3 linked regions of the Sphaerotilus montanus genome follow. The protein of the gene in region 2 binds, or shares a complex with, the protein of the main gene of each other region. Links are inferred from orthologs where the notes say so. Each region holds a gene or a part of one and is shown on either strand. Other genes may lie near its edges. The genes, in order: BDD16_RS19860, BDD16_RS15015 and BDD16_RS19865.

Region 1 (2,974 bases), 1.1 Mb from region 2 along the record:
CTCGGCCGCGCCGCTGGCCACCTTGGCCACCGTGGCATTGACGCCGACCGCATGGTCCTTCGGTGCGATGACCGCGTGTGCGCCCGCCCCATCCGCCACCCGCAGACAGGCGCCGAGGTTGTGCGGATCGGTCACGCCATCCAGCAGCAGCACGAGCGGCGGGCCTTCGACGCTGTCGAGCAGGTCGTCGAGCGAGTGGTTCACGGCCAGCACCGTGACGCGTGCGACGACGCCCTGGTGGCGGGTCGTGCCGGCCAGCTTGTCCAGCCGGGCGCCATCGCTTTCGACGATGGTGCGACCGCTGGCTTGCGCGCGCTCGATGAACTGGCGCATGCGCGCATCACGGCGGGCCGTGTCGATGTGGACCTCACGCACCGATTCGGGCGCCGTCTTCAGACGCACCTGCACCGCGTGGAAACCGAAAAGTAGTGTTCCTGACATAGTTTCCGATGGTAGCGCAGCGCGGGCTCAGACCATGCGCCCGGCCTCCAGCCGGATCTGTCGGTCGCAACGCTCGGCGATGCGCGGATCATGGGTGACGAGGACCAGCGTCGTGCCGATCTCGCGGTTCAGCTCGAACATCAGCTGCATCACCGACTCGCCCGTCGCGTGGTCGAGGCTGCCGGTCGGCTCGTCGGCCAGCAGCAGCGCCGGCCGCACCACGAAGGCCCGCGCCAGCGCCACCCGCTGCTGCTCGCCGCCCGACAGCAGCTTGGGATAGTGGCCGAGCCGCTGCCCCAGCCCGACCCGGCCGAGCATCTCGGTGGCCAGCGCCCGCGCGTTGCGCTCGCCGCGCAGCTCCAGCGGCAGCATCACGTTTTCCAGCGCGCTCAGGTGGCCCATGAGCTGGAAGCTCTGGAACACGAAGCCGATGCGCTCTCCACGCACGGCGGCCCGGGCGTCCTCGTCGAGTGCGAACAGGTCGATGCCGTCCAGCCGGACCGTGCCGTCACTGGGCGTGTCCAGCCCGGCCAGGATCGACAGCAGCGTGCTCTTGCCGGACCCCGATGCGCCGACGATCGCCACCGATTCCCGTGGCGCGAGCTGAAAACTGATCTCGTGCAGAATCGTCAGCTCCCCGACGGAATCCCGGACGCGCTTGCTGACGCCGGCTACTTCAATGATTGCTACACCCATGCTGAACTCTGATGACCCCACTGTTTGGACGCGTCGCGACTGTATCGCGCGTGCGTTGTCCTGCGTGGCGCTCGGGGTTGCGGGTCCGGTGGCCATGGCGGCACCTGCAGGCAGCGGGGTCCGGATCCTCGTGCTCGGTGACAGCCTGTCGGCCGAGTACGGGCTGGCGCGCGGCACCGGCTGGGTGGCGCTGATGGAGGCCCGGCTGGCACGGGACAAGATCGCGGCCACCATTGTCAATGCCAGCATCAGCGGCGACACGACATCGGGCGGGCGGGCACGCATCGGCGCCCTGCTCTCGCAGCACCGGCCCACGCACGTGGTGATCGAGCTGGGGAGCAATGACGCGCTGCGTGGTCTGCCCCTCAAGAGCAGCCAGGACAATCTGGTGGCCATCGCGCAGGCGGCCAAGGCGGCCGGCGCCAAGGTGCTGGTGGTGGGGATGCAGGTGCCGCCGAACTATGGCGGGGCCTACACGCGCGATTTCCACGCGATGTTCGGCGAGGTGGCGCGCTCGCAAGGGGCGGCGCTGGTGCCGTTTCTGCTGGCCGGCATCGCGGATGACCCGGACCCGGTGCGCTGGTTCCAGGCCGACCGTCTCCACCCGAATGCGACGGCACACCCGCGCATCCTCGACAACGTCTGGCCGGTGCTCAAGCCCTGGCTGAAGGCTTGAGGCGGGTTCGGATCAGGGCTTGGCAGGCGGCGTCGGCGGCGTGAACCCCGCCATGCCGGGGAAGAAGGTCTCGGCCTGCTTCTGCATCGTTTCCTGCATCTGCGTGAGGATCGACTTCGACTGGTCGAAGTAGTTGCTCATCATGTGCTGCATCGCCGGGGGCTGCACGGCCATGAACTTCGCCCAGGCTTCCGGATTGAAGGCCTTGCCTTCGTAGAGGCCGCCCGTCTGGTCGGCAAAGCGCTTCTGCAGATCGACGAAGCCCTGGAGATTGCGCTCCATGTACTCGCCCATCATGCCTTGCATGGTGTGGCCGTAGAACCGGATGAGCTGCGCCAGCATCTGGGTCGAGAACATCGGCATGCCGGCGCTTTCCTCTTCCAGGATGATCTGCAGGAGGATGCTGCGCGTCAGTTCGTCGCCGGACTTGGCATCCCGTACCTCGAAGACTTCCGCGTCCAGCACCATCTGCTTGACGTCGGTGAGCGTGATGTAGCTGCTCGTCTGGGTGTCGTAGAGACGGCGGTTCGGGTATTTCTTGAGCACGCGCGGTCCGTCGGGCTGACCTGTTGTGGCCGTTTCCGCGGCGCGGCGATTCGATGGCATGCAACTCTCTCCTGTGTGCGTGTGCACAAAGATTCTAGGCAGCCCTTGGGGCGACCCTTCGCTAGGGTTTGCCCCGGACTTCACCCAGATCAACGGGTACGAACGGTGTGCGACGACGCAAACAATGAAAAAGGCGCTGACAGAGCCTGTCAGCGCCTTTTCATTTTTTCAATCTGGTAGGCGCAATTGGATTCGAACCAACGACCCCCACCATGTCAAGGTGGTGCTCTAACCAACTGAGCTATGCGCCTAAGGGTCTTGCGATGAACTTCAAAGTCTTCTGGTAGGCGCAATTGGATTCGAACCAACGACCCCCACCATGTCAAGGTGGTGCTCTAACCAACTGAGCTATGCGCCTGAAGAGCCTCGAACTATAGCGTGTTTTTAGATTCCGTCAATCGTTTTCAGGTACTTATTTTCTTCGGGCACTTTGGACCCCGTTCACCTCTGCGACCTGGCGCAGTACGTGGGCCAGCGCGGCCGAGTCCCGCACCTCGATGGTGAAGGTCATCCGGGCCGTTTCACGGACGGTCTGGGTGTTCACACCGATGACGT
Region 2 (6,715 bases):
TTCACCAGACCTTCTTCGAGGAGGCGGCTGAAAATCTCCAGCGCATGGAGCAGCTGCTGCTCGCGCTGGACCCCGCGGCCGTCGATGACGAGACGCTCAATGCGATCTTCCGTGTCGCCCACTCCATCAAGGGGGGGGCGGCGACCTTCGGTTTCACGGAAGTGGCCGAGCTGGCGCACGAGATGGAGACGCTGCTGGACCGGCTGCGCCGCCACGAACTCTCGCCGACGCCACCGATGGTCGATGTCCTGCTGCGCGGCGGGGATGCGCTCTGGGGGCAGCTCTCGTTCCGTCAGGGACTGACGCCCGAAACGCCCGCCACCGAGACCCTGGTCGCCGACATCCGGCAACTCGCGCGCCTGTCGAGCCAGCCGGCGGGCGCGGTGGCGGTGGCTGCGGCGGGGGGCTCGGCTCCGGTCGAGGCTCCAGCGGCCGCCAGGAAACTGCTGGGTCCGGGCCAGCGCGAGCTGGAGGTGCGCATCGGACCGCTGGAGCAGGCCAACGCCGCGAACCACCTGCATGAACTGTTCGACGAGATCCCGGGTCTCGGCGAAATGCGTCCGCTCGATTTCGGTGAGCCGGTGGATGGCATGCGCCGTTTCAGCGTGACAACGACCTGTACCGACTCGGAGCTGCTGGATCTGTTCAGTTTCCATGTCGAGCGCAGACTGGTGCATCTGAGCGGGCTGGGACTGGGCTACGGGTTCCACGAAGGCAACCCGGGTGCGCCGACGCAGGAGGAGGTCAATGCGGCCGTGGCCGCTGCCGCCGTGTCGCCGGTGACCGCCGCGGTGGCCAGCGCAGCCCCGACCCCGGCTCCTGGGGCGGCTGCGCCTCGGTCGGGTGGCGGTGCCGGGGCATCGGTGGACGCGACGACCTTGCGCGTGTCGGTCGACAAGGTCGATCAGCTCATCAATCTGGTGGGCGAACTGGTGATCACGCAGGCCATGCTGATCCAGAGCAGCCGTGCACTCGATCCGGTGGCGCACCAGGCGCTGCTGTCGTCGATCAGTCTGGTGGAGCGCAATTCGCGGGATCTGCAGGACGCCGTGATGTCGATCCGCATGATTCCGATGTCGGCCGTCTTCAGCCGCTTCCCGCGCATGCTGCGCGACCTGTCGGGCAAGCTGGGCAAGCAGGTCGAGCTCGTCACCATCGGCGAGGCGACCGAGCTGGACAAGGGCCTGGTCGAGAAGATCACCGACCCGCTGACCCACCTGGTGCGCAACTCCTGCGACCACGGCATCGAGCTGCCCCAGGTCCGCACCCAGAGCGGCAAGACGGCGCACGGCACCATCACGCTGTCGGCCTGGCACCAGGGCGGCTCGGTCGTGATCGAGGTGCGCGACGATGGCAAGGGGCTGTCGCGCGAGAAGCTGCTGTCCAAGGCGCGCGAGCGGGGCTTGTCGGCGCCGGATTCGCTGACCGACACCCAGGTCTGGAACCTGATCTTCGAGCCGGGCTTCTCGACCGCGGAGGTCGTCACCGACGTGTCCGGCCGCGGCGTCGGCATGGATGTGGTGAAGAAGAACATCACCGGACTGGGCGGCCGCGTCGATATCGACTCGGCGCCGGGCTGCGGCATGAGCGTCAAGGTGCGCCTGCCGCTGACGCTGGCCATCATGGACGGCATGAGCGTGGCCGTGCGCGACGAGGTCTACATCCTCCCGATGGGGTCGGTGGTCGAGAGCGACCTGGTCGGTCCCGACACGATCCGCTCCCTGGGAGCGGGCAGCCGCGTCGCCAAGGTGCGCGAGGACTACCTGCCGGTGGTCGATCTGGCCGAACTGCTCGGCTCGCCAGCGACCGAAGGCCAGGCGGCGCCCGGCATCATGGTCATCGTCGAGTCGGAGGGCATGCGTGCGGCGCTGCTGGTCGACGAGCTGGTGGGGCAGCAGCAGGTGGTGGTGAAGAACCTGGAGACCCACTTCCGGCGCATTCCCGATGTATCGGGTGCCACCATCCTGGGCAATGGCAAGGTGGCGCTGATCCTGGACGTGGGCTCGCTGGTCAGCCGGCGTTGAGCCGGCAGACGGCAGGCCGCCATCCTCAGCTGGTGGCCTGCCGCAGCGTCTCGCTCACCGGGCGGCGCAGCACTTCGCGCAGGCTCCACCAGCCTGCACCCTGCGCCAGCAGGGCACCCGCGGCCGAGCCGAACAGCGGCACCCACAGTGGCGGGTTCCACTGGAAACCGAACACCTCCCGCGCCAGCGCCCAGCCCACGGCGAGCGCTGCAGCCGAGGCCAGTGCCCCGGCCAGTGCTCCCACGCCCAGCAATTCCGCCCGCTGCACCTGCCGCAGCAGCGCGCTGCTGGCGCCCATCGCCCGCAGCAGCGCGAACTCGCGGGCCCGTGCTTCCCGGGTGGCGCTCACCGCGGCGAACAGCACCAGCAGGCCTGCGCACAGCGTGAAGCCGAACAGGAACTCCACCGCCTGGATCACCTGGTCCAGCACCCGCTGCACCTGACCGATCTGGGCCGAGACGTCCACGTTGGTGATGTTCGGGTAGTCGTGCGCCAGCGCGGCGTCGAAGCCCGGTGTGGCGGGTGCCCGCAGGGCGGCGATGTAGGTCGCGGGCAGGTCCGGCATGGCGCTGCGCGAAAACATCACGAAGAAGTTCACCCGCATCGAGCCCCAGTCCACCTTGCGCAGGCTGCTGATGCGGCCCTCGATCGGCGTGCCGGCGATGTCGAAGCGCAGCTGGTCGCCAAGCTGGAGCCCCAGCGTCTTCGCCAGCCCTTCCTCGACGCTCAGCCCGTCGGCCTCGTCGGCTGTCCACTGGCCGGCGACCACCGCGTTGTGTCCGGGCAGCGCGGCGCTGTGGCTGAGGTTGAATTCACGCTCGACCAGCCGCTGCGCGCGCGCATCCGGGTAACTGGACGGGCCGACTTCGCGGCCATTCACCGCCAGCAGCCGGCCGCGGATCATCGGGTACCAGTCATAGCGCGCCACGCCCGCGGTGGCCAGCGACTGCCGGAAGGCCTGGCCCTGCTCGGGCAGGATGTTGATGACGAAGCGGTTCGGTGCATCGGCCGGCGTGGCCGCGCGCCAGCTGGAGATCAGGTCGGTGCGCAGCAGCACCAGCAGCATCAGCGCCATCAGCCCCAGGGCCAGGGCGCTGACCTGCAGCACGGCCAGCGCCGGCCGCGCACTCAGGCTGCGCGTGGCCAGCGTGAGCCAGCGCGGCGCGCCCACCTCCGGCACGGCACGCCGCAGCGCCTGCACCGCCAGCCACGCGGCCCCCGCGAACACCGCCCAGGCGGCCGCGAAGCCACCGACCGCGATGGCGCCGAGCTTCGGGTCCTGTGCCACCACCATCAGCAGCGCGGCGTAGCCCGCCAGCCCGGCCAGCAGCACAGCCAGCGAGGCGGTCCGCAACTCGCCCAGGTCGCGCCGGATCACCCGCAGCGGCGGCACCTGGGCGAGTTGCAGCACCGGCGGCAGCCCGAACGCCGCCACCAGCACCATGCCCACGGCCAGCCCGAACACCCCCGGCCACACGCTCGGCGCGGGCAGGTTGGCCTCGACCAGACCCGCCAGCAGCACGACGAACACCTGGTGCACCGCCAGTCCGATCAGCACGCCCAGCGCACTGGCGGCCACGCCGACCAGCCCCAGCTCCAGCCCGTAGATCGCCGCGATGCGGCGCTGCGGCAGCCCGAGCACGCGCAGCATCGCGCAGGCGTCCAGGTGCCGTGCCGCAAAACCCCGGGCCGCGATGCCCACCGCGACTGCGGCCAGCAGCGCCGCCAGCACGGCCACCAGTTGCAGGAACTGTCCGGCGCGGTCCAGCGTCTGGCGCATCTCGGGGCGGGCGTTGTCGATCGACTCGACCCGCGTGCCACGCAGGCGCTCGCGCTCGACCGTGGCGTCCACCCAGGCAACGTAGCCCCGCACGGCCGCCTGGGCGGCGGCACGCCGGCTGGTGTCTGTCGGGATCACCGCAAGGCGCCAGTTCACCCGGCTCGCGGGCTGGACCAGACCCGTGGCCGCCAGATCGGCTTCTGCCAGCAGCACGCGGGGTGCGAAGCTCATGAAGCCGGCGTCCCGGTCCGGTTCGACCCGCAGCACCTGCGCGATGCGCAGCGTGGCGTCCCCGAGCAGCAGCGGGTCGCCGACCTGCACGGCCAGTGCGTCCAGCACCGACGCATCGACCCAGACGGTGCCGGGGGCCGGTCCGGTGGTCTGCTCGCGCACCGGACCGGTGGCGCTGTCGCTGACGCCCAGCGTGCCGCGCAGCGGGTAGCCGGCCGACACCGCTTTCACCGACACCAGTTTCGAGGCCCCGCCGCGCGCATCCGGCGCGCGGGCCATGCTGGGAAAGCGCACGTTGCGGGCGGTCTTCAGGCCCATCTCCCGGGCGGTGGTCTCGAAACTGGCGGGCAGCGGCTGGTCGCTGGCGACCACGGCGTCGCCGCCGAGCAGTGTCAGCGCATCCCGGGCCAGTCCGGCCTGCAGGCGGTCGGCAAAGAAGCCCACGCTGCAGATCGCCGCTACCGCCAGTGCCACGGCCACCAGCATCAGCCGCAACTCGCCAGCCCGGAAGTCGCGCAGCAGCTGCCGCCAGGCCAGTTGCAGCACCGAGGGCGGCTTGTTCGGGGCGGAGGGTTGGGCGGCGGCGTGGGTGTTCATGCCGCCAAGGTACACCACCGCGCCCGTACCGGCCGAATGCTGTGTGCAAAGGCACAGAATGGCGGAGGCCGAACGCTGCGCTTCAATGAGGGCACCATGCAAACACACTCCTTGCCTCCGCTCTACCTGTCGCACGGCTCGCCGATGATCGCCATCGAGACCTCGCCGGCTGCGCAGTTCCTCGACCGGCTCGGCCCGGCCATCGACTGCACCTTCGGCCGGCCGCGGGCGGCGGTGGTGGTGTCGCCGCACTCGTCGACGCGGCAGCCGATGGCGCTGGCGGGCGCCCGCCACGAGGCGATCCACGACTTCGGCGGTTTCCCGGCCGAGCTGTACGCCCAGCGCTACGACGCCCGCGGCGACACGCTGCTGGCCCATGCCGTGGCGCGCCAGCTGGGCGAGGCGGGCATCCCGACGCAGGCGGTGGACGCCAGCGGCCTCGACCACGGCATCTGGACGGTGATGAAACGCGCCTGGCCAGGGGCCGAGGTGCCGGTCGTGCCGCTGACGCTGGTGCCGACCTGGACCCCGGCACAGCTCTGGGCCGCGGGCCGCGCGCTGTCGGCACTGGCCGAGGACGGCGTGCTCGTCATCGGCAGCGGCGCGATGACGCACAACCTGCGGCGCTTCTTCGGTCCGCGCTCGGTACCGGAAGGGCAGATCGAGCCGGACGTGGCCGCCTTCCAGGACTGGGTGCACGCCCGCGGCACGGCGCGCGACTGGCCCGCACTGCTCGACTACCGCCAGCAGGCCCCCGGCGCCGCGCTGCAGCACCCGACGGACGAGCACTGGCTGCCGTTCTACATCGCCGCAGGGGCGGGGGGCGAGGTGTCGCCGGCCGTGGCCATCCACCGCAGCGTCGATGCGGGTGTGCTGGCGATGGACAGCTTCGCCTTCGGCCCGCACGCCGGCGCGCTGGCGGCGGCGCTGGCCTGAGGACCGCCGCGCCGTCCGGCGTGGCGTGGCTCAGCCCGGGTTGTCGATGTCGATGAACTGGTGCGCGAGACCGAACTGCGTGGCCAGATGCGCGCCGAGGGCTTGCACGCCGTAGCGTTCGGTGGCGTGGTGCCCGCAGGCCATGAAGGCCACGCCGGTCTCGCGGGCGATGTGGGCCTGCGGCTCGGAGATCTCGCCGGTCAGGTAGACATCGGCTCCGGCCGCGATCGCAGAGTCGAACCAGCCCTGCGCGCCGCCGGTGCACCAGGCCACGCGCTGCACCGTGCGCCCATCGCCTGGCGCGACCACTGGCGTGCGGCCGAGCCGCGTGCCGACCCGGGCCGCGAAGGCCTCCAGCGTGCAGGCGCCGTCGACCGGCCGGCCGATCACGCCCAGGGCCTTGTCGCCGAAGGTGCCTTCCGTGACCAGACCGAGGTGGGCGCCAAGCTGCGCGTTGTTGCCCAGCGTGGGGTGGGCGTCCAGCGGCAGGTGGTAGGCGTAGAGGTTGATGTCGTGGCGCAGCAGCGCAGCCAGCCGCTGTTTCATCCAGCCGGTGACGCGGCCGTCCTGTCCGCGCCAGAACAGGCCGTGGTGAACCAGGAGGGCGTCGGCGCCGACCGCAGCCGCGGCCTCGATCAGCGCCAGGCTGGCGGTCACGCCGCTGACGAGGCGGCGCACCTCGGCGCGGCCCTCCACCTGCAACCCGTTGGGACCATAATCTGCAAACCGGGCCACCTCCAGACACTGCTCCAGATGGTTGGCCAGACCGGTTCTGTGTGCCACGTTCTCAGTCATTCTTTGCTCCTTGTCCATGCGCAGGCTCTGGCTCGTATTCTCTCAAGCGGTCACGGTCGCGCTGGCCGTGGTCTTCGTGCTGGCCACGCTCAAGCCGCAGTGGATCGCTTCGCCGGCAGGCGGTGCTCCGGTGCAGTTGAACATCTCTCAGGCCCCGGCGGCGGTGGCTGCGGGCGCTTCGTCGAGTCCCGGCAGTTTCGCTCCTGCGGCGCGGCGGGCCTCGCCGTCCGTCGTCAGCGTGGTGACCAGCGTGGCGGTCGACCCCAAGCGCAAGGGCAATCCGGCCGAACCCTGGTTCCACCGCTACTTCGGTGACCAGGAGGGCCCGACCAGCGGCACCGGCTCGGCCGTG
Region 3 (6,605 bases), 1.1 Mb from region 2 along the record:
AAGCAGATGGTGCTGGACGCGGAAGTCTTCGAGGTACGGGATGCCAAGTCCGGCGACGAACTGACGCGCAGCATCCTCCTGCAGATCATCCTGGAAGAGGAAAGCGCCGGCATGCCGATGTTCTCGACCCAGATGCTGGCGCAGCTCATCCGGTTCTACGGCCACACCATGCAAGGCATGATGGGCGAGTACATGGAGCGCAATCTCCAGGGCTTCGTCGATCTGCAGAAGCGCTTTGCCGACCAGACGGGCGGCCTCTACGAAGGCAAGGCCTTCAATCCGGAAGCCTGGGCGAAGTTCATGGCCGTGCAGCCCCCGGCGATGCAGCACATGATGAGCAACTACTTCGACCAGTCGAAGTCGATCCTCACGCAGATGCAGGAAACGATGCAGAAGCAGGCCGAGACCTTCTTCCCCGGCATGGCGGGGTTCACGCCGCCGACGCCGCCTGCCAAGCCCTGATCCGAACCCGCCTCAAGCCTTCAGCCAGGGCTTGAGCACCGGCCAGACGTTGTCGAGGATGCGCGGGTGTGCCGTCGCATTCGGGTGGAGACGGTCGGCCTGGAACCAGCGCACCGGGTCCGGGTCATCCGCGATGCCGGCCAGCAGAAACGGCACCAGCGCCGCCCCTTGCGAGCGCGCCACCTCGCCGAACATCGCGTGGAAATCGCGCGTGTAGGCCCCGCCATAGTTCGGCGGCACCTGCATCCCCACCACCAGCACCTTGGCGCCGGCCGCCTTGGCCGCCTGCGCGATGGCCACCAGATTGTCCTGGCTGCTCTTGAGGGGCAGACCACGCAGCGCGTCATTGCTCCCCAGCTCGATCACCACGTGCGTGGGCCGGTGCTGCGAGAGCAGGGCGCCGATGCGTGCCCGCCCGCCCGATGTCGTGTCGCCGCTGATGCTGGCATTGACAATGGTGGCCGCGATCTTGTCCCGTGCCAGCCGGGCCTCCATCAGCGCCACCCAGCCGGTGCCGCGCGCCAGCCCGTACTCGGCCGACAGGCTGTCACCGAGCACGAGGATCCGGACCCCGCTGCCTGCAGGTGCCGCCATGGCCACCGGACCCGCAACCCCGAGCGCCACGCAGGACAACGCACGCGCGATACAGTCGCGACGCGTCCAAACAGTGGGGTCATCAGAGTTCAGCATGGGTGTAGCAATCATTGAAGTAGCCGGCGTCAGCAAGCGCGTCCGGGATTCCGTCGGGGAGCTGACGATTCTGCACGAGATCAGTTTTCAGCTCGCGCCACGGGAATCGGTGGCGATCGTCGGCGCATCGGGGTCCGGCAAGAGCACGCTGCTGTCGATCCTGGCCGGGCTGGACACGCCCAGTGACGGCACGGTCCGGCTGGACGGCATCGACCTGTTCGCACTCGACGAGGACGCCCGGGCCGCCGTGCGTGGAGAGCGCATCGGCTTCGTGTTCCAGAGCTTCCAGCTCATGGGCCACCTGAGCGCGCTGGAAAACGTGATGCTGCCGCTGGAGCTGCGCGGCGAGCGCAACGCGCGGGCGCTGGCCACCGAGATGCTCGGCCGGGTCGGGCTGGGGCAGCGGCTCGGCCACTATCCCAAGCTGCTGTCGGGCGGCGAGCAGCAGCGGGTGGCGCTGGCGCGGGCCTTCGTGGTGCGGCCGGCGCTGCTGCTGGCCGACGAGCCGACCGGCAGCCTCGACCACGCGACGGGCGAGTCGGTGATGCAGCTGATGTTCGAGCTGAACCGCGAGATCGGCACGACGCTGGTCCTCGTCACCCATGATCCGCGCATCGCCGAGCGTTGCGACCGACAGATCCGGCTGGAGGCCGGGCGCATGGTCTGAGCCCGCGCTGCGCTACCATCGGAAACTATGTCAGGAACACTACTTTTCGGTTTCCACGCGGTGCAGGTGCGTCTGAAGACGGCGCCCGAATCGGTGCGTGAGGTCCACATCGACACGGCCCGCCGTGATGCGCGCATGCGCCAGTTCATCGAGCGCGCGCAAGCCAGCGGTCGCACCATCGTCGAAAGCGATGGCGCCCGGCTGGACAAGCTGGCCGGCACGACCCGCCACCAGGGCGTCGTCGCACGCGTCACGGTGCTGGCCGTGAACCACTCGCTCGACGACCTGCTCGACAGCGTCGAAGGCCCGCCGCTCGTGCTGCTGCTGGATGGCGTGACCGATCCGCACAACCTCGGCGCCTGTCTGCGGGTGGCGGATGGGGCGGGCGCACACGCGGTCATCGCACCGAAGGACCATGCGGTCGGCGTCAATGCCACGGTGGCCAAGGTGGCCAGCGGCGCGGCCGAGTCGGTGCCGTACTTCATGGTGACCAATCTGGCGCGTACGATGGGCGAGCTGAAGGAGCGCGACATCCTCGTCGTCGGCACCAGCGACGACGCCAAGCAGTCGATCTATGACCTGGACCTGACCGGGCCGGTCGCGGTCGTGCTGGGTGCCGAAGGCGCGGGGATGCGGGCGCTGACGCGCAAGACCTGCGATGTGCTGGTCCACATCCCGATGCACGGGGCGGTCGAGAGCCTGAACGTGTCGGTCGCCTCGGCCGTGTGCCTCTACGAGGTGCTGCGCCAGCGTTCGCGCCAGGGAGTGTCCACATGAGGATGACAAACCATCTGTCCATGCTGCTGCTCGCTGCGGCTGCGCTGGCCGGCTGTACCCAGGAAAAGCAGAACGAGATCCTGCGCAGCGTCCAGAACTGGACCGGCACGAACGGCGTGCTGGAGGTCTACGCGGGTGAAAAGCTCGTCAAGCGCTTCATCAAGATCGACAAGATGAGCACCGCCTACGGCACCGAGGACAAGACGGCCCGGCCGTACCGCTACGGTTACGGTGTGCTCGACGAGAACCTGAACGGCACGCAGGACGACGGCGAGAAGCGCGTCTACTTCGAGGTCAGCGACTACTCGACGTCCTACGTCTTCCACGAGAGCCCGCGTTGAGTCCACCGCCCGCGTCAGATCGCGGGCGGGCAGGGCTGACGGCGCTGTTCGGCGCGACATTCCTGGAGCTGTGCGGCCTGTTCATGTACGGCCCGCTGCTGCTGTTCACGCTCAAGGAGCGCGGCCTGTCCACCAGCACGATCGGCCTGTTCAGCGCCGCGCAGTGGCTGGGCATGGCGCTCGCGACACCGTTCACCGCCTTGTGGGTGCGCCGGCTCGGTGCCCGGGGCGCCTTGCTGCTGAGTGCGGCAGTGCCGTTCGTGGCATTCACGCTGATGAACCTGACCGAGCAGATCGCGGTCTGGACGGTGCTGTACCTGTGCGCTGGCATGGCCGGTTCGCTGCGCTGGATCGTCGCGGAGTCGATGGTGGCCGAACTGGCCCCCGCCGCCCGCCGCGGGCGCATCGTCGGCTTGTTCGAGACGATGGTCGGGCTGACCTTCGTGGTCGGGCCGGCGCTGCTGGCGGCGCTGACCTCGGCCGGCATCGACGCCCACGTGATCCGCTGGCTTGCCACCGCGCTGATGGGGGTCGCATTGCTGCTGAGCTGGCGCGTGCCGGCCCTGCACAGCCACCTGGAGGATCAGGGCACGCGGCTGGGCATTCCCGGGATCGTCGACGCCGTGCGCGCTGCGCCGGTGGTCATGGTCGCGGGGCTGGTGGGCGGCTTCTTCGAGGCGGGGCTGGCGAGCGTGCTGCCGCTGTACGGGCTGGCGATCGGCCTGAGTGCTGCGCTGGCGGCGTTGCTCGTGTCGGCCAGCGGGCTGGGCAGCACGCTGATGATGGTGCCGATCGGCGAACTGGTCGACCGCTGGGGGCGCGTGCGGGTGTGGCGGACGTGCGCGCTGTTGAACCTGCTGGCCACGCTGCTGTTGCCGTGGGTGGGTGAGCTGGGGGCGCTGGCCTGGGTGGTGGCGGTGCTGTGGGGTGGTGCGGGCGGCGGGCTCTACACGGTGGCAATGATCGACATCGGCCACCGGCACCAGGGCGTGGCCTTGGTGAGTGCCACGTCGGTGCTGGTCATGTCCTACACGCTCGGCGGGATGATGGCGCCAGCGCTGGGTGGCGCAGCGCTGCAGTGGTCGCCGCAGTGGGGATTCCCGGCGCTGCTGGCGGCGTGGGCGGCGGTGGGGACCTGGGCGCTGTGGCGTCGCGGCCCCACCGGCTGAACGACCGAGCGGCTGCGCGTCAGGCGAAGGTGTCGCCCATCAGCGTCTTGAACCACTTGTCCATTTCGCTGAAGCCCTGTGCATTCCAGCCCGGCGAGGCCCCCGTGGCTTCCGGGACGCCCTTCATCGTGGCCGTGGCCACGTCGTACTGGAACATCGCGTGCAGCCAGGACGCCTGTTTCATCTTGACATCCTCCCCGCCCTAAAGGACGGGGATTCCGGCGGGCGCGACCGCTTGCGCGGCCGAGCCTTCGGCGGGTTCCTGCTTCCTCGCGGCTGCGCGTCGTCCCCTCACGGGTCTGGCGCGTCTGACCTCCGCTCCACAGGCTTCGGGCCTTGCGACCCAGACCGCGTGTCCCGCGGCCAATATGTTCTTCGCGGCGTTCAGGTCCGCGTTCTCGCTGTGCCCGCACGCTTCGCACGCGAAGCGGGCTTGCGTCGGCCGGTTCTCTCTGGCGGTGTGCCCGCAGGCGCTGCACCGCTGGCTCGTGTACGCCGGGTCCACTGGCACCACTGCACCACCTCGGGCCGCGGTCTTGTATTCCAGTTGTCGCCGTGCCTCGCCCCACGCCTGATCCAGGATCGAGCGGTTCAGCCCCGCCTTCTGTCGCACCCGCTTTCCTGGCGCGCTGGCCGTGCCCTTGGCGCTGGCGCTCATCGCCGCCACCTTCAGATCCTCGATCGCGATCACCGGATGCTCGTTCGCCCACCGCGTCGTCAGCTTGTGCAGCCAGTCGCTGCGCTGCGCCACGATCCGCGCATGCACCCTGCCCAGTCGGTCGATCGCCTTGCGCCGGTTCTTCGACCCCTTCACCTTGCGCGACACCGATCGCTGCACGCGCTTCAGGTACTTCTGCTGCCGCTTCAACGCATTCAGCGGCGCCACGCACTCCCCGTCTGTCGTCGCGGCGAACAGCGTCACCCCGAAATCGATCCCCAGCGTCGGCACCAGCCCCGCCGCCGGGATCACGTCAGCTTGTTCAACTTGGATCGACACGAACCAGCGGCCCCGCTCCTGTGTCAGCGTCCAGTTCCGAACCTCGCCCTCGACCGACTGCGACTGGCGCATCCGCACCCAGCCGAGTTTCGGTGGCTTCAGGCGCTGGTTGTCCAGGTCGAGCTTGCAGTCCGAGGCTTTCGGGAACCGCAGTCCGGCATCTTGGCCTCGCCCGCGAAACCGGGGATAACCGCCCTGGCCCTCGAAGAAGCGCCGGTAGCTCGCCTCCAGTCGCTTCAGCGTTTGCTGCTGCGCCTGCACCGGCGTTTCAGCCAGCCACGCCGTGTCCGGGTCGTTGCGCCACACTGTCAGCCAGCGGCACATCACCGCGTAACCCGAGAACTTCTCGCCCGCCGCCCTCAGCCGCTGCTGCTCGCCGATGGCCCGGTTCCATACCCAGCGGCATGCGCCAGCGAACCGGCGCAGGGCGTGTGCGGTGCCGGGCTTGGGGCGCAACTGGAAGCGGAAGGCTCGAATGGACATGATCGATACTGTATACAAAGCCAGTCAACCATGCCACAGGAAACTCATCCACCAAGCCAACGGCTCGCTGCGCGAGCCTGCGCTCTACCTCCCCGCCCTGAAGGACGGGGCTTCTCGCGCTTTCTGGTGACGTTGTTGCGGTACTCCAGCACCGAGCCGTGCAGGCCCAGGAAGGCGCTCATGAAGTTGTCCTTCTCGACCAGGATGTCCGGATTGGCGTCCAGCACGATGATCTTGCTGCGGGGCTTCTTGAGCTTGAGCCAGTCTGCCAGCAGGCAGGCGCGCTCGTAGGGGCCGGGCGGGCAGCGGTAGGGCGCCTTCGGGATCGTGAGCACGACCGTGCCGCCGGCGGGCATGGCGTTGAGCTGGTTGGTCAGCAGCGTGGTCTGGGGGCCAGCTTTCCAGGCGTGTGGCATCAGGTTCGGATCGGTCAGGCCGGCGACGGGGTCGAACTCGATGCCCGGCGCCAGGACGATCCGGTCCGCCGTCAGCACCGCGCCCGACGCCAGCGTGACCCGCGCCAGGACCGGGTCGATGGCGCGAACCTCCGCGAACACCGTCTTGACGCCGTACTTGGTGCGCAGCGTGTCGTACTTGTAGTTCAGGCTCGCCAGCGTGCGCTGGCCGGTCAGGACCATGCTGCTCATGATGTTGGAGGTGTAGACCGACGAGCGCTCGACCAGCGTCACCTCGACCGCATCGCCCCACATCCGCATGTACTTGGCGAAGGTGGCGCCGGCCATGCCGCCGCCGATGACGATCACGCGGGCCTTCGGGCTGGCGGGCGAGACGGCCAGGGCGCGTGCGGTGTGCTCGTCGGCTTGTGCCTGCATCAGGTCGGCTTCGATGTCCGCATCGGAGCCACCGCCGCCACAGCCGGGCAGGGTCAACAGGGACGAGGAGGCCAGCAGCGTGCCCAGGCCGAGGAAATTGCGTCGTTGCATGGTGGTTTCCTTCAGCGTTGGGTGGACAGCCAGGCCGAGAGCGCGCGCATCTGGGCGTCGGTGTAGCCCATCGCG

What was found.
Region 1: the proteins of BDD16_RS15015 (region 2) and BDD16_RS19860 are in contact, whole or in part, in a cryo-EM structure (PDB 9GE8), measured with the Escherichia coli proteins. The link is inferred for Sphaerotilus montanus from one-to-one orthologs.
Region 3: the proteins of BDD16_RS15015 (region 2) and BDD16_RS19865 are in contact, whole or in part, in a cryo-EM structure (PDB 9GE8), measured with the Escherichia coli proteins. The link is inferred for Sphaerotilus montanus from one-to-one orthologs.

Annotation. Positions count from the first base shown.
Region 1 is NZ_JACCFH010000001.1:4,358,725-4,361,698, reverse strand. It holds BDD16_RS19860 (arylesterase), read left to right. Parts: upstream 1-1,135; coding sequence 1,136-1,813; downstream 1,814-2,974. Other genes in the region: BDD16_RS19840 (RelA/SpoT family protein), read right to left, coding at 2,832-2,974; phaR (polyhydroxyalkanoate synthesis repressor PhaR), read right to left, coding at 1,826-2,419; BDD16_RS19865 (ABC transporter ATP-binding protein), read right to left, coding at 469-1,137; rlmB (23S rRNA (guanosine(2251)-2'-O)-methyltransferase RlmB), read right to left, coding at 1-441. UniProt on the Escherichia coli protein: TesA is a multifunctional esterase that can act as a thioesterase, lysophospholipase and protease.
Region 2 is NZ_JACCFH010000001.1:3,277,037-3,283,751, forward strand. The notes cover bases 1,842-4,935. They hold BDD16_RS15015 (ABC transporter permease), read right to left. Parts: upstream 4,633-4,935; coding sequence 2,050-4,632; downstream 1,842-2,049. Other genes in these bases: BDD16_RS15010 (chemotaxis protein CheW), read left to right, coding at 1,842-2,024; BDD16_RS15020 (DODA-type extradiol aromatic ring-opening family dioxygenase), read left to right, coding at 4,729-4,935. Outside these bases: more of BDD16_RS15010, read left to right, coding at 1-1,841; more of BDD16_RS15020, read left to right, coding at 4,936-5,568; BDD16_RS15025 (Nif3-like dinuclear metal center hexameric protein), read right to left, coding at 5,599-6,351; BDD16_RS15030 (S1C family serine protease), read left to right, coding at 6,380-6,715.
Region 3 is NZ_JACCFH010000001.1:4,359,412-4,366,016, forward strand. Bases 1-2,984 are described here. They hold BDD16_RS19865 (ABC transporter ATP-binding protein), read left to right. Parts: upstream 1-1,150; coding sequence 1,151-1,819; downstream 1,820-2,984. Other genes in these bases: phaR (polyhydroxyalkanoate synthesis repressor PhaR), read left to right, coding at 1-462; BDD16_RS19860 (arylesterase), read right to left, coding at 475-1,152; rlmB (23S rRNA (guanosine(2251)-2'-O)-methyltransferase RlmB), read left to right, coding at 1,847-2,596; BDD16_RS19875 (hypothetical protein), read left to right, coding at 2,593-2,937; BDD16_RS19880 (MFS transporter), read left to right, coding at 2,934-2,984. Outside these bases: more of BDD16_RS19880, read left to right, coding at 2,985-4,106; BDD16_RS19885 (hypothetical protein), read right to left, coding at 4,126-4,290; BDD16_RS19890 (RNA-guided endonuclease InsQ/TnpB family protein), read right to left, coding at 4,309-5,586; BDD16_RS19895 (FAD-dependent oxidoreductase), read right to left, coding at 5,631-6,530.